Regions from separate parts of the Peribacillus sp. FSL E2-0159 genome, predicted to be linked through region 2. Evidence: riboswitches for the same ligand, from Rfam matches in the RefSeq annotation. Region 2 holds a riboswitch; the other holds the start of a gene.
What was found. A riboswitch is a leader RNA that binds a small molecule or an ion and turns the genes downstream of it on or off. The one in region 2 is predicted to bind preQ1.
Positions count from the first base shown of each region.

Region 1 (5,843 bases), 1.9 Mb from region 2:
CTTTTGCTTTCACTTCTCTCACAAAAAAGGCTATACGGCTATGAAATCACGAAGATCTTGAAGGAAATGAGCATGGGCAAATATCAAATAAGTGAAGGCACACTCTACTCCGCCCTTAAACGGTTAGAAAAAAAAGAATTCATAAAAGGCCATTGGAAAGAGTCAGAGTCAGGCCGCAGGAAATATTATCATGTCACCGAAAATGGACAAACCGAACTTGAGCGGAAACGAGAATGCTTTTTCTTTCTGGAAAACTTAGTTCGTAAAAGCGCAGAGCAATTCTAAACTAAATAAAAAGCTCCCCGCACCCATTATTGGAAAGGGGCAGGAAGCATTTTTTGCTGAGTTTGGGCTACTCATGAGTTTTGCAATTTTACTCGTGAGTTACTCCGTTCACGCAAAAAAAAGGACCTAATTAGGTCCTTTTTTGTCTATTCCTTTATGCTTGCGATAATTGGCGCAGGAGAGCTTCATACATTCCCCTTGAACATGTGGGCCATATTTTTCACGAAAGGCCTCGAGGCAATAGCATTTGTCTTCTTCTTTTTTGGTTCCATCCATCGAGTGCATCCCTCCTAGCATTTAACTGGAGACTACACGTTTCTCCAGTTCTACGTTGATTCGTCCCAACAGTACGGCACCGATTGACTGAATGATAGTTTTAACGATGATTTGTCCGATAACCGCAGCGGGTACTGCTTCCCATGGTAATATATTGGCACCCAGTGGACTTAGGCCAATCACGACAAATATCACCGAATCGAAAAATCCTCCAACGATCCCGCTGTAAAACACCCTCCAACTCATCGGGAGCTTTAAACGGGTATAAATTTCCGTATCCGCTGTTTCTGCGACCACGAACGATAAAGCGGAAGCAAATACGATCAGTAACGTATCCCCTAATAAGAATGATACACACGCAGATAAAATAAGTGCAGTGACGATACATATATAGGTCTTGGCGCGGCCGAATTTATTCTGGACCAGATCTCGAAAGATGAAGGTTCCCCCAATGAACAATGTACCCATCGGAATGATGAACATGCCAAAATGTATTGGCGCAAAAGCTGCTGTAACCACATTCGCCGTGATGATGGATACTAAATACAATAAAATTCTTAACATTTCTTAATTCTCCTTATACAGAAAAAACAGCACCCTAAGAAAGAGCACTGTTCTCCTTAGTTTTTTTGAGAGGGTAGCTAGAACCTCTTCCGCCCAAGCGGATTATCATTTTCCTTATTTATCGTAGCTTGAAAGCGATTGGAAATCAAGAAGTTTCAATACGGCAGATTTTATGCAACGAGTATGGTATGAATCCGATATTAGCTATGCAATGACTCTGCCGATTTTTGTCGCAGAAAACTACTTGACCGGCTGTATATGAAAAGCCGACAATGATTGATAGAATAATGTTACGATCTTGATATGAGGTATAAACGCGAGGAGGAAAAGAATAATGAAAAAATCAATGTTTGTCTATCCTATTTATATCGCAACCACTCCAGAGAAGCTTTGGGAAGCCCTGACGAGCGGTGAGGTCACGAAGAAATATCACTTTGGATGCCAAGTCCAGTCTGACTGGCAAGAAGGCTCAAGCGTTAAATATTTGCTCGAAGATGGGCGTATAACTGATCATGGTAATGTCCTTAAGTGTGAGCCGCTACACCTGCTCTCGTTCACTTGGAACATGGCAGGAGACGAAACACCTCGCGAACATCCTACTCGGGTCACTTTTGTCCTGCAGCCAATGGATGATTCCACAGTGAAGTTAACGCTAAAGCATGAGGAGCTTGTGGAGACAGATTTCGTATATGATGACAATACCTTTGAAGGCTTGAATAATGGATGGCCAGCAATTCTAAGTAACCTGAAGAGCTTGCTTGAAACTGGACGGACCCTGCCGCCAATATCAGTAGATTGGGATAATTAAGTGGTAGTGGAAAACTATAAAAACAAAACGAAGGAGTTGATTTAGTATGGATACCCAAATAATTACGAAATTTAAGATAGTTAAACCTACTAATGAAGTGTTTGAAGCCATAGTGAACCCTGAAAAAATCGGGAACTTTTGGTTCTCATCTAGTTCTGAAAGATGGGAACAAGGCAGGACGCTTACATTAAGATACAACGAATATGATGCTGAAGTGGCTATTAATGTATTAGAAGTCGAGGAAAATAGGAAAATCGTGTTTTCATGGGGAGAAGTTGATCAAGAAACGGTTGTTACCATTACACTAACAGAGTTGGATAAAACGAGTACAATTATTGAAGTGAACGAATCGGGTTTGAAAGAGGACGACCCCGAATTGATAAACAAAATGATCGGACAAAAAGAAGGTTGGGTATATACATTAACCTGTTTAAAGGGTTATTTAGAAAATGGCGTTAATACTTTGAGAGCATCCATAATTTTTTAATTCTTAAAGGGTGCTGGTTCAGATTTAGAAAGATCACTAATTTTTAAGCATGTTGTGTCCTTTTTATAATACTTACCTTCTTTCCTAATTCTGCATTTGTTAATCAAGGTCAAAGAAAGCATACGGGAAGAGACTTTAAATGTTTCCGAGAAAAAACTCAAGGATGAATATCACCCTTGAGTTTTTTACTTTCCGTACTCTTTAACATGAAATTCAATCGGAAATCACTTTTAGATATATGCCCTTCGCAGCTTTTTTATAGGCTTCAATTCCCATTTTCTTTACTTTTTCTGATAAACTGGATGCTCTTACTAATTGGGTTCCTTGAATAACGGAAGGATCCATCAGGCGCATTTTATTTTTCCGATGTATATCGTAGTCCAATTGATCTTCTTTCACCTTTACGTTACCATGGATCCGTTTTAAAAGGTTTTGCACTTCATGGTCTTTAGTGAAGCTTAACAAGGACAAGACTTCTTCATCTGTACCAAGTAAGTCATCAAGGCTGATCAGTTTTTTAGCTAAAGCCAATTTTAAGGTCTTTGCCAAGATATCATAGCCATATATATTAAGTGGGTTCATGAAAAAATCAATAACTTCGCTGTAATACGTTTTTACAAACCATTCCGCAGATTCAATATTATCCAGATACATCCTTCCATTTTTTATTATGATTATATGGTCTAAAAATTCATTAACGTATTCCATTGTGATATGTCCATATTGATACATATCCCGGAGAGTATAATCTACCCGATCGGCGCATAACTCAGGTGCTGGCTGTTCAAGCAATTCCCATTTTGATTGAACAATGACTTCACAATCATATCCATACTTCTTCAGTATAAATGGGATTTCGGATTCCATAATGACCTGATCATATATCTTTTCATGATAATCTTCATCCTTACAATCCAGAACGAAATCAATAACATGTGAGAATGCAGTGTGGGATACGTCATGCAGCAAGCCCGCGATTTGTTCCTCCAATGAACCTCCAAGCGCTTTAATTAAAAGCATCACACCAAGTGAATGGTCAAATCTTGTGACATCCCACTTCTCATTAACTAAATAACTTGCCCCGCCTTGATGTATACCCTTCAATCTTTGGACGGGTTTGCTTAGAATTAGCTCTTCAAGAACTCCCTCTACAATGTGTTTCCCATAGATACTATCCAAAACTACCAATAACCGACACCTCTCCCATTAGTTTACTCATTACAGGTAGGTGATCTCACTGATTTTTTTCTGTAAAAATTATTTCCCCCATTTCATTTTGTTCATATTGCTTTTTTGCCAATTTTATTATATCTTCTTCATCATTCACATCGATATCACCTGGATTGACCTCATCAATACCTTCTATCGTTATCATTTCATTTATTATTACTTGGTCTGGTTGATTCACTTTAAAAATATCTTCTACAGGTTTTGTTTTTTCTTTATACGGTTTAGTGAATAAAAAATAGCCGGTCAAAACTATGATAATTGAAGCCAAAATACCGAATTTCTTTTTCATTTATTCGTCCCCTCCAACGCCTAAAGATACCCTTATAATAACATATAAGGGTATTAATGGTACGTATATAAACCAAGCGCATATATAGTTGGTTCCTTTTATCTGTTACAGGACTTGATATTTCATCCATTTCATTAAATGGAAAATTCCCACTAAAAAAACAGTAATTTATAATATAATCTAATAATTGACAATTATAAACCAGTGAGTTATCATCGTTATTAACCAGTGGTCAATAAACAAGGGGGGTGTTAAGATGTCGCCAAGGAAATCGGCAGGTAAAGAATTGTCCAGGGACATGGTGTTGAATGAAGCTAGAAACCTTTTTGCAACGTTAGGGTATTCGAATGTCTCAATGAGGCAATTGGCTAAATCATTGGATTGCAGCCATGGAGCCATTTATTATCATTTTAAAAATAAGGCAGAAATATTTTATAGTTTGGTGAAAACGGATTTTTCCGTTTTAAATACTTTAATCGATGATATCACCATTTCGGAAAATGACCCTTCTGTAAAAATGGAAAAGATTTTATTGTGCTTCTTGGAGTTCGGTTTAACCCAACAGAATCATTATTCCATCATGTTTTTATCGAAGGAAAAAGAAATTCAGCAGTTACTTCAATTCGATTCTAATAAAACATACGAAAAGCTAATCCAGTCCCTGACGGACCTAACGGACAACAAACTGAATCCTGCATCAATTTGGTCGATTTTTCTTTCTCTTCACGGATTCATCACTTTTTATATTAATTCTGAACTATCTTATGAAGATGTAAAAGGCTTAGCTTATTTTCATGTAAAAAATATCATCGGAAACATCATATAATTTTTTCGAACGTTATTGACCATTGGTCAAATATACATTAGGGGGTTTTAAAATGGTAAAGAAATTCCTTCATATTGAAGGACTCATGGTTCTTTTAGCGGTGATTTACATCTATTCGTTAAATGAATTCAGCTGGTGGATTTTCCTGTTATTGATTTTGTCTCCTGATGTTTCCATGCTGGCCTATCTGATCAATGATCGAATTGGAGCAAAGGTTTATAACCTATTTCACACTTATACCCTGTCCATCTTCATGATATTGCTTGCCATTTTTCTAAACTCTGATGCATTGTTGATGATTGGTTTAATTTGGACCGCACATATTGGAATGGATCGCTTATTTGGGTATGGCCTCAAATACACATCATCCTTCAAAGCTACACACATTCAAAGGCTGTAAAAAGCATAAAAGGCAGTGTGATTAAACATCACACTGCCTCCTGCTCTCTCTTCTTTATACGCCCCGCTTGTTACCCCATATATAGGTATGCAGCTGGGGAAGAACTTTCACATCATTTAATTCATCATCTGCTATCACTTTATCAATTAACTCTTCGTACTTTTTCAATAGACCGCTGATCAATTGACGATCATCCGCCGTCCTGCTGTCGTCATTGCCGACCTGCAGATAAAAAGGAATATCCGGGTAACGCCCATGTACATGTTTGGCATATTGATAGTCTTCCTCGTTAAAGACGACGATCTTCAATGAGACATGGTTTTCAGGATTTCGATTGGCAAGGTTCGAGATGATTTGGTCGAGCACCGTAAAGTCCGTGTTCATTCTAGAGCTCGGCGGCTTAGGTGAAATCGTCAGTTCATCAATATCGAGAAACCAATCCTGCCATCGGCTCCCTTGTGTTTCGACACCTATTTTCATTTTATTTTCATGTAAAATCGCTATCAAGCCGTTTAGGTTTTTCAGCAGAGCCGGATTTCCGCCTGATATCGTCACGAAGGAAAAACCGGAACCCCCAATTCGCTTCAGCTCATCCCATATTTCTCTAGCAGTCATTTGGACTGTATCTTCCTTACCGGTGCCATCCCAAGTAAATGCGGAATCACACCAAGCACAGGA
Region 1 covers NZ_CP152053.1:4,420,855-4,426,697, forward strand. The annotation lists gene NYE63_RS21585 (PadR family transcriptional regulator) at 1-285, shown strand, start outside; gene NYE63_RS21590 (hypothetical protein) at 412-561, opposite strand; gene NYE63_RS21595 (VUT family protein) at 583-1,125, opposite strand; PreQ1 riboswitch class I at 1,176-1,218, opposite strand; gene NYE63_RS21600 (SRPBCC family protein) at 1,460-1,933, shown strand; gene NYE63_RS21605 (SRPBCC family protein) at 1,980-2,420, shown strand; gene NYE63_RS21610 (HD domain-containing protein) at 2,634-3,608, opposite strand; gene NYE63_RS21615 (hypothetical protein) at 3,655-3,939, opposite strand; gene NYE63_RS21620 (TetR/AcrR family transcriptional regulator) at 4,196-4,765, shown strand; gene NYE63_RS21625 (DUF4260 domain-containing protein) at 4,818-5,165, shown strand; gene queE (7-carboxy-7-deazaguanine synthase QueE) at 5,220-5,843, opposite strand, start outside.
Region 1: it holds a riboswitch for preQ1, as region 2 does, so the genes downstream of both, NYE63_RS21595 (VUT family protein) here and NYE63_RS02610 (QueT transporter family protein) in region 2, are expected to answer to the same signal.

Region 2 (5,843 bases):
TAATATATCCGAATATAAGCATCCTGATCGGAGGCTTTTGAAGGTCGGCATGGGTAATCAACTTTTTAATTGAATTATTCTCTAATACGAACACCCTTGTTTTATTCTTGAAAATATGGAGAAGCTGGATCAAAGGTGTTGAATCCGAAACCATTTCCCTTGGTGAAAAGTTTCTCAAATATTCAGATATGCTTCCTTCACCTAGTTCTTCCCTTTCGATATAACCGATGATTTCCCCTTGATCTTGCACGGCCAATATATCAAAATTCTTTTTTTCCAATGCTTTCTGGATATCCACCGCCAGATCGTTTTTATGGCAACACTCAAGCTCCTGGGCAATGCTCTTAACCGTTATATTTTCTTCATAAAGAGTTTTAAGACTAAGATAGCTGCTATTGCTTTTTCTATGGCTTCCATTTAACACCTTTCAACCTCCGCTCAGGAACACTTTCTGCCCGATTTTCCACTTTAATCATAGACCGATAAAATGCATGCGGTCCCCACAAATAAAGTCCACCCTAGTGGACTCAATCACATTCATGTGAATCTTTTTGGCACCATTAATTAATCAAAAGCCATCAACTGCATTGCCTACCGCCGTTTCCTCATTCCCCTTTTCTTCCCACCCCTTACAAACATCCACCCAATCCTTCGCACCTGAATATTCAAATAATTCAGTGAGTGTAAGTTCTATTGCAGAGTTCGAACTGCCGCATGCCGGGAACAATGACTCAAAGCGCTTCATCGATACATCAAGAAAAACAGCTAAATCGTTTGCCAGACCAAACGGACAAACTCCTCCGATTGCATGGCCGGTCTGCTCAAGCACTTCTTCAGGTGACAGCATTCGTGCCTTGAAACCAAACGTCTGACGAAATTTCTTATTATCCACTTTCGCGTCCCCAGCGGCAACAACCAAAATTGCATTTTCACCTTCCCCCTTAAAGGAAAGAGTCTTAGCAATCCGCGCTGGAATAACACCGATGGTTTCCGCTGCTTCAATCACCGTAGCACTCGATGTTTCGAACTCCATTACATCGCCTTCCCGATTCCATTGTTTAAAATGGCTTTTGACACTCTCGATCGACATAAAATATTCACTCCTTTGAAGTACATATTGAAATAATATCATCCTTCATTGCAATAAATCAAAATCCTATTGGGCTACTTCTCCTGCTCGGAAACTTATAAATTAAAACCATTCTTTACAAATTGACGAAACAAGCTTACATGGGATACTATTAATCTTCGGATAAACGCCTAAACGTGGTTCGTAACCATCCCACGATAAAAAACTAGGGAGAGAGTAAAATGAATGTTCGTACACTCGTGATAAACGGGTTATTGGCTGCCTTATATGTGGCGGTCTCATTGGTGTTTAAACCAATAGCTTTTGAGATGTTCCAATTTCGTGTACCGGAAATGTTGAACCATCTGATTGTATTCAATAAAAAGTATATCTACGGTATCGTCGGCGGAGTCTTCATATCGAATCTGCTCTTTTCTCCGATGGTTCCATATGATTTGATTTTTGGGGTGGGGCAATCTCTGCTCGCCTTATTGCTCGTCATTTTTGTTTCGCGGTTCATAAAAAGCATTAAAGGACGGATGATTGCCACGATTATCTTTTTCACGTTCACAATGTTTTTAATTGCAATTGAACTGAACCTTGCCTTTGGCTTGCCATTCTGGCTAAGCTGGATGACTACAGCTGTCGGTGAGTTCGTTGTCCTCCTGATTGGTGCGCCAATCGTTTATGGAATGAACAAAAGAATTCAGTTTGAAAAGTGGCTTTAAAGGAATCTTCGAGACGTTAACCCACTATAATGGAAAAGAGCTGTCTGCATGATGCGGCAGCTCTTTTTTTTCACCAATGAACTCGAAAATGATAAACTATAAGTAAGAATGGTGGTGGCCCTTTGAAAAAAGTCCTGACCATAATTGGTCTACTGGTAATAGCAATATTTATTTACTCTAATGCAGAGTTGTTCACTTTGGTTTGGAAAAGTGATCTGGATTCTGTCATTGGCATATTGAAGGAAAACCTTTTACTTACATTTATTGTGACATTCGTATTGATGTTTGTACAAAATTCTTTTACAATCATCCCCTTAATTTTACTCCTGACTATCAATGTCACGATATTCGGATTCATATATGGCTATCTATGGAGTTGGTTTACAAGTGTTGTTGCCTCAGGCTTCATTTTTTATGCAACAAGAAACTGGCTTCAGGAGCTTCTCTTAAAGAAGATTGGCGAAAAATGGCAAGAAACTGTTGTGGAGCATGGTTTCATGTACGTTTTTACAGGCAGGATTTTCCCTCTTATCCCAACAAGTTTAATTAACTTGGCAGCTGGAGTCAGCACCGTCACTTTCAAGGATTTTTTATTAGCGACGGCACTAGGCAACCTTATATACTTTTTCTTCCTATCGCTAATCCCATATGGACTTCTATCTGTTGAAATGAACCAATATACGCTAGCTGCTCTCGCACTCCTCTCCTTACTATTCTTCATTATCTATAAGCGTGCAAAAAAGAAGAAGAAGCTAACCTTCTTCAGAAAAAACAGGTGACCTCATTGGCCCCTGTTTTTTTATTTAGGGTTCTGCATATATTTTTTTCCGATAGTTTGTTAAAATGTGTATGTAATTTTACCTTTGAAATGTCTTAAAATCAGGGAGAATCTCCATGTCCAAACGCTCCATCTTAGCAATATATATCCTATCCGGGATTCTTACACTAGTCGTGTTCGACTATTTTTTAACTACAAATATTCATAACAAAGAGGTCTTCATTCAACTTCAAAGAGTGGAAGGCTTTGTTTTCCTTTTATCAATAGGCTTGATCTTATATCTTTATTTAGCTAAAAGGGAAGAATTCAAACAATTAAAAGAAGCGGAACAACGTCGGCGTACACTCATCAATTCAATGGTGGATTTCGTTAACTTCAAGGATGGTGATGGCCGATGGCTTGAATCCAATACCTTCGGGCTGCAATTATTTCAATTGGAGCATGTAGATTATAAGGGAAAAAGAGACAGTGAGCTCGCAGAATACTCCGAATTTTATAAAGAGTCGTTGATCTACTGTGAAGTTTCCGATGAAGAAACGTGGGTAAAAGGGGAAATCACAAGGTGTGAAGAAATCGTCCCTCTTCCTGATGGGAATCACAAGACCTTTGATACGATTAAAGTTCCCCTGTTCAATGAGGATGGTTCACGAAAAGGCTTAGTCGTCATTGGCAGGGATATTTCTGAAAGGGTTGTCGCTGAGAATCAATTATTCGATAGTGAACAACGCTATAAATCATTGTTTGAACACAACCCTTATCCGATGCTGATGCTTGATTTAAACGGAATGATCACGACCGTAAATCCAAGGTTTGAAACAGTAACAGGCTTTCAACAGGAAGAAATACATGGCGCCTCATTCATTAATTTAAACTTTTCAGCAGAAGACGCGGAATTGATCCGTACATCTTGCCAATATGTCAAGGAAAACCAAAAGGGGATCAAAAAAGGGAAAGATATAGAATTCCTGACGAAGTACGGGAAGTCCATCTTACTTTCTTGTACGTTTGTCCCGATGATGGTTGGCGAGGATTTGGTCGGAATCATAACTTATGCTAAAGAAGTCACTCAAATTCGAGAAACCGAAGCACGCTTAAGAAGAACCGAGAAATTATCGATAGTCGGCGAACTTGCCGCAAGTGTAGCCCACGAGGTACGAAACCCTCTGACTTCTTTAAAAGGTTTCGTCCAACTGCTTAAAAAGAGCGACCATCCCTATGAACAATACTACACGATCATGTTAAGTGAATTGGACCGGATCAATCTTATTGTAAGCGAGTTACTCGTTCTGGCAAAACCACAGGAACTTCCATTCAGCAAACATCAAATCATCGACCTGATGAATGATGTCAAAACCTTGTTGAAACCAGAGGCGGACTCGTACCCCACCCAAATATCAATATCTGTTAAAAACGAAATACCGCTTCTATTATGTGAGGGGAACCAATTAAAACAAGTATTCATAAACATGCTCAAGAATTCAATGGAGGCATCCGCCGATCACATTTGGATTGATTTCGAACGCATGAACAATAACCTTTCCATCACAATCAAAGATAATGGAAGCGGAATTGAAAAAAACCGGATAAAGCATCTTGGAGAGCCTTTCTATTCTTCTAAAGAAAAAGGAACCGGATTAGGACTGACAGTCAGTTGCCGAATCATTGAGGCGCATCGGGGAAAGGTCCGCTTTAACAGCGAACTAAACCATGGAACCGAGGTCCAAATCATTCTGCCCATAAAAATATAAATCCAAGGACAAGCCTAAACCTTGTCCTTTTTTTGCAGGATTCAGAACCATTCCTATTTAAACAGGGAGGTGAAGAAATCCTTTATATTCCCAAAGAATGACACGGTCTCAACAGGCTGTTTTCCATTAACCTGGCCTCCTGTATTATTGGATGTATCGCTCACCGTCTTGCCAGCTGTACTCATTTGCGTTGCCTCTACTTCCGCCTCTTTTGTTTTGACATCATCCACTGTTTCTTCTTCATCCATTTCCACATCTATATCCTTTTCGAAAACAAGGACGTAAGTACGGCGCTCCCCATCCTTTGAAACGGTAACGGAAATGGCCGTCTTCGCTTTATCCTTGATCTTCACTTTTTCACTGCTCTCACCGTCATATTCAATCGTCGCTCCGCTGGCATTTGTCGTTGCATACATTTCAATTGAAGACACATCATTTTCGACCTCGATATGATAGGTATGCTCATTAGAATCAAAAGATTTGTTCCATACTCCGGATGATACAGTCAGATTGTTCAAAACTGGTGCATTATTGCCTTCCTCGCCTAAAGAATCTGCTGACGCTTCCTTCACTATAGAATCCGTTTTCGGTTCTTGTGTTGAAATACTTTCAAGTTGCTGTGTTTTCGGTTCTTGTGTTGAAATACTTTCAAGTTGCTTTGCTTTCGGTTCTTGGCTGACACCACTGGTCGGTTTTAGATTATTGGAGGGTTCCGCTGATGTTAAAGATGATTTATTCCCCTTATCGGATGAAGGTTGAGATTTACTTGTTCCTGTTGAAGGCTCCTTTTGTACTTCACCCTCTTTAGGGGCAACTTTCGATTCGGTTTCCTTGGCAGCTGCCCGTGTAATCGTAAGCTTATATGTTTTTTCATCTCCATTTTCTGCTGTAACGATAATCTTCACCGTTGTCTTACCGACTGGAAGGGTAACCTTTACACCGGCACTGGTTGCATCCTTTCCATTCACCTTTACACTTGCGGTACTGTCACTCAATGTCGGTGTTACCGTAACGGACTGGACTTCATTTTCAACAGAAGCATTATAAGCTGTCACTTTAGAATCGAATGTCAATGATCCTTTTGATAATCCAATCGATGTTAAAAGGTTATCATCACTTTCAAGTTTTTCGACCTTGAGAGTATAGGCAACCGTTTCATTTTCCCCATCGCTGACGGTAATTTCAAACGTATTCATGCCAGTTTGAAGAGTTAAATCCTTCACTCTACCATCTGTCATTTTGATACCATTCACGTATATGGCTGCAGTCTCACTAGGACTTCCTGCAAGCAAGGTGATCTTTTCCACATCATTTCCCACTGCTGCACTATAGTCGTGTACATCTTCTGAAAATTTTTGATCCAGTGCTATGCCCTCTATTTCTAGCCTTGAAAGACTATTTACCGTTTGTGCCTCTTCCTGAATGACAGAAGTGCCTTCCTCAGCCCCTGCCACAGGCATATAAGTGGATGTTCCCATCCCCACAAGGGAACCAACCAAGATCACCTTCACACTTTTTTC
Region 2 covers NZ_CP152053.1:518,504-524,346, reverse strand. The annotation lists gene NYE63_RS02620 (hypothetical protein) at 1-424, opposite strand, end outside; gene NYE63_RS02615 (YbaK/EbsC family protein) at 569-1,090, opposite strand; PreQ1 riboswitch class I at 1,261-1,305, shown strand; gene NYE63_RS02610 (QueT transporter family protein) at 1,312-1,797, shown strand; gene NYE63_RS02605 (VTT domain-containing protein) at 1,920-2,576, shown strand; gene NYE63_RS02600 (PAS domain S-box protein) at 2,692-4,323, shown strand; gene NYE63_RS02595 (cadherin-like beta sandwich domain-containing protein) at 4,377-5,843, opposite strand, start outside.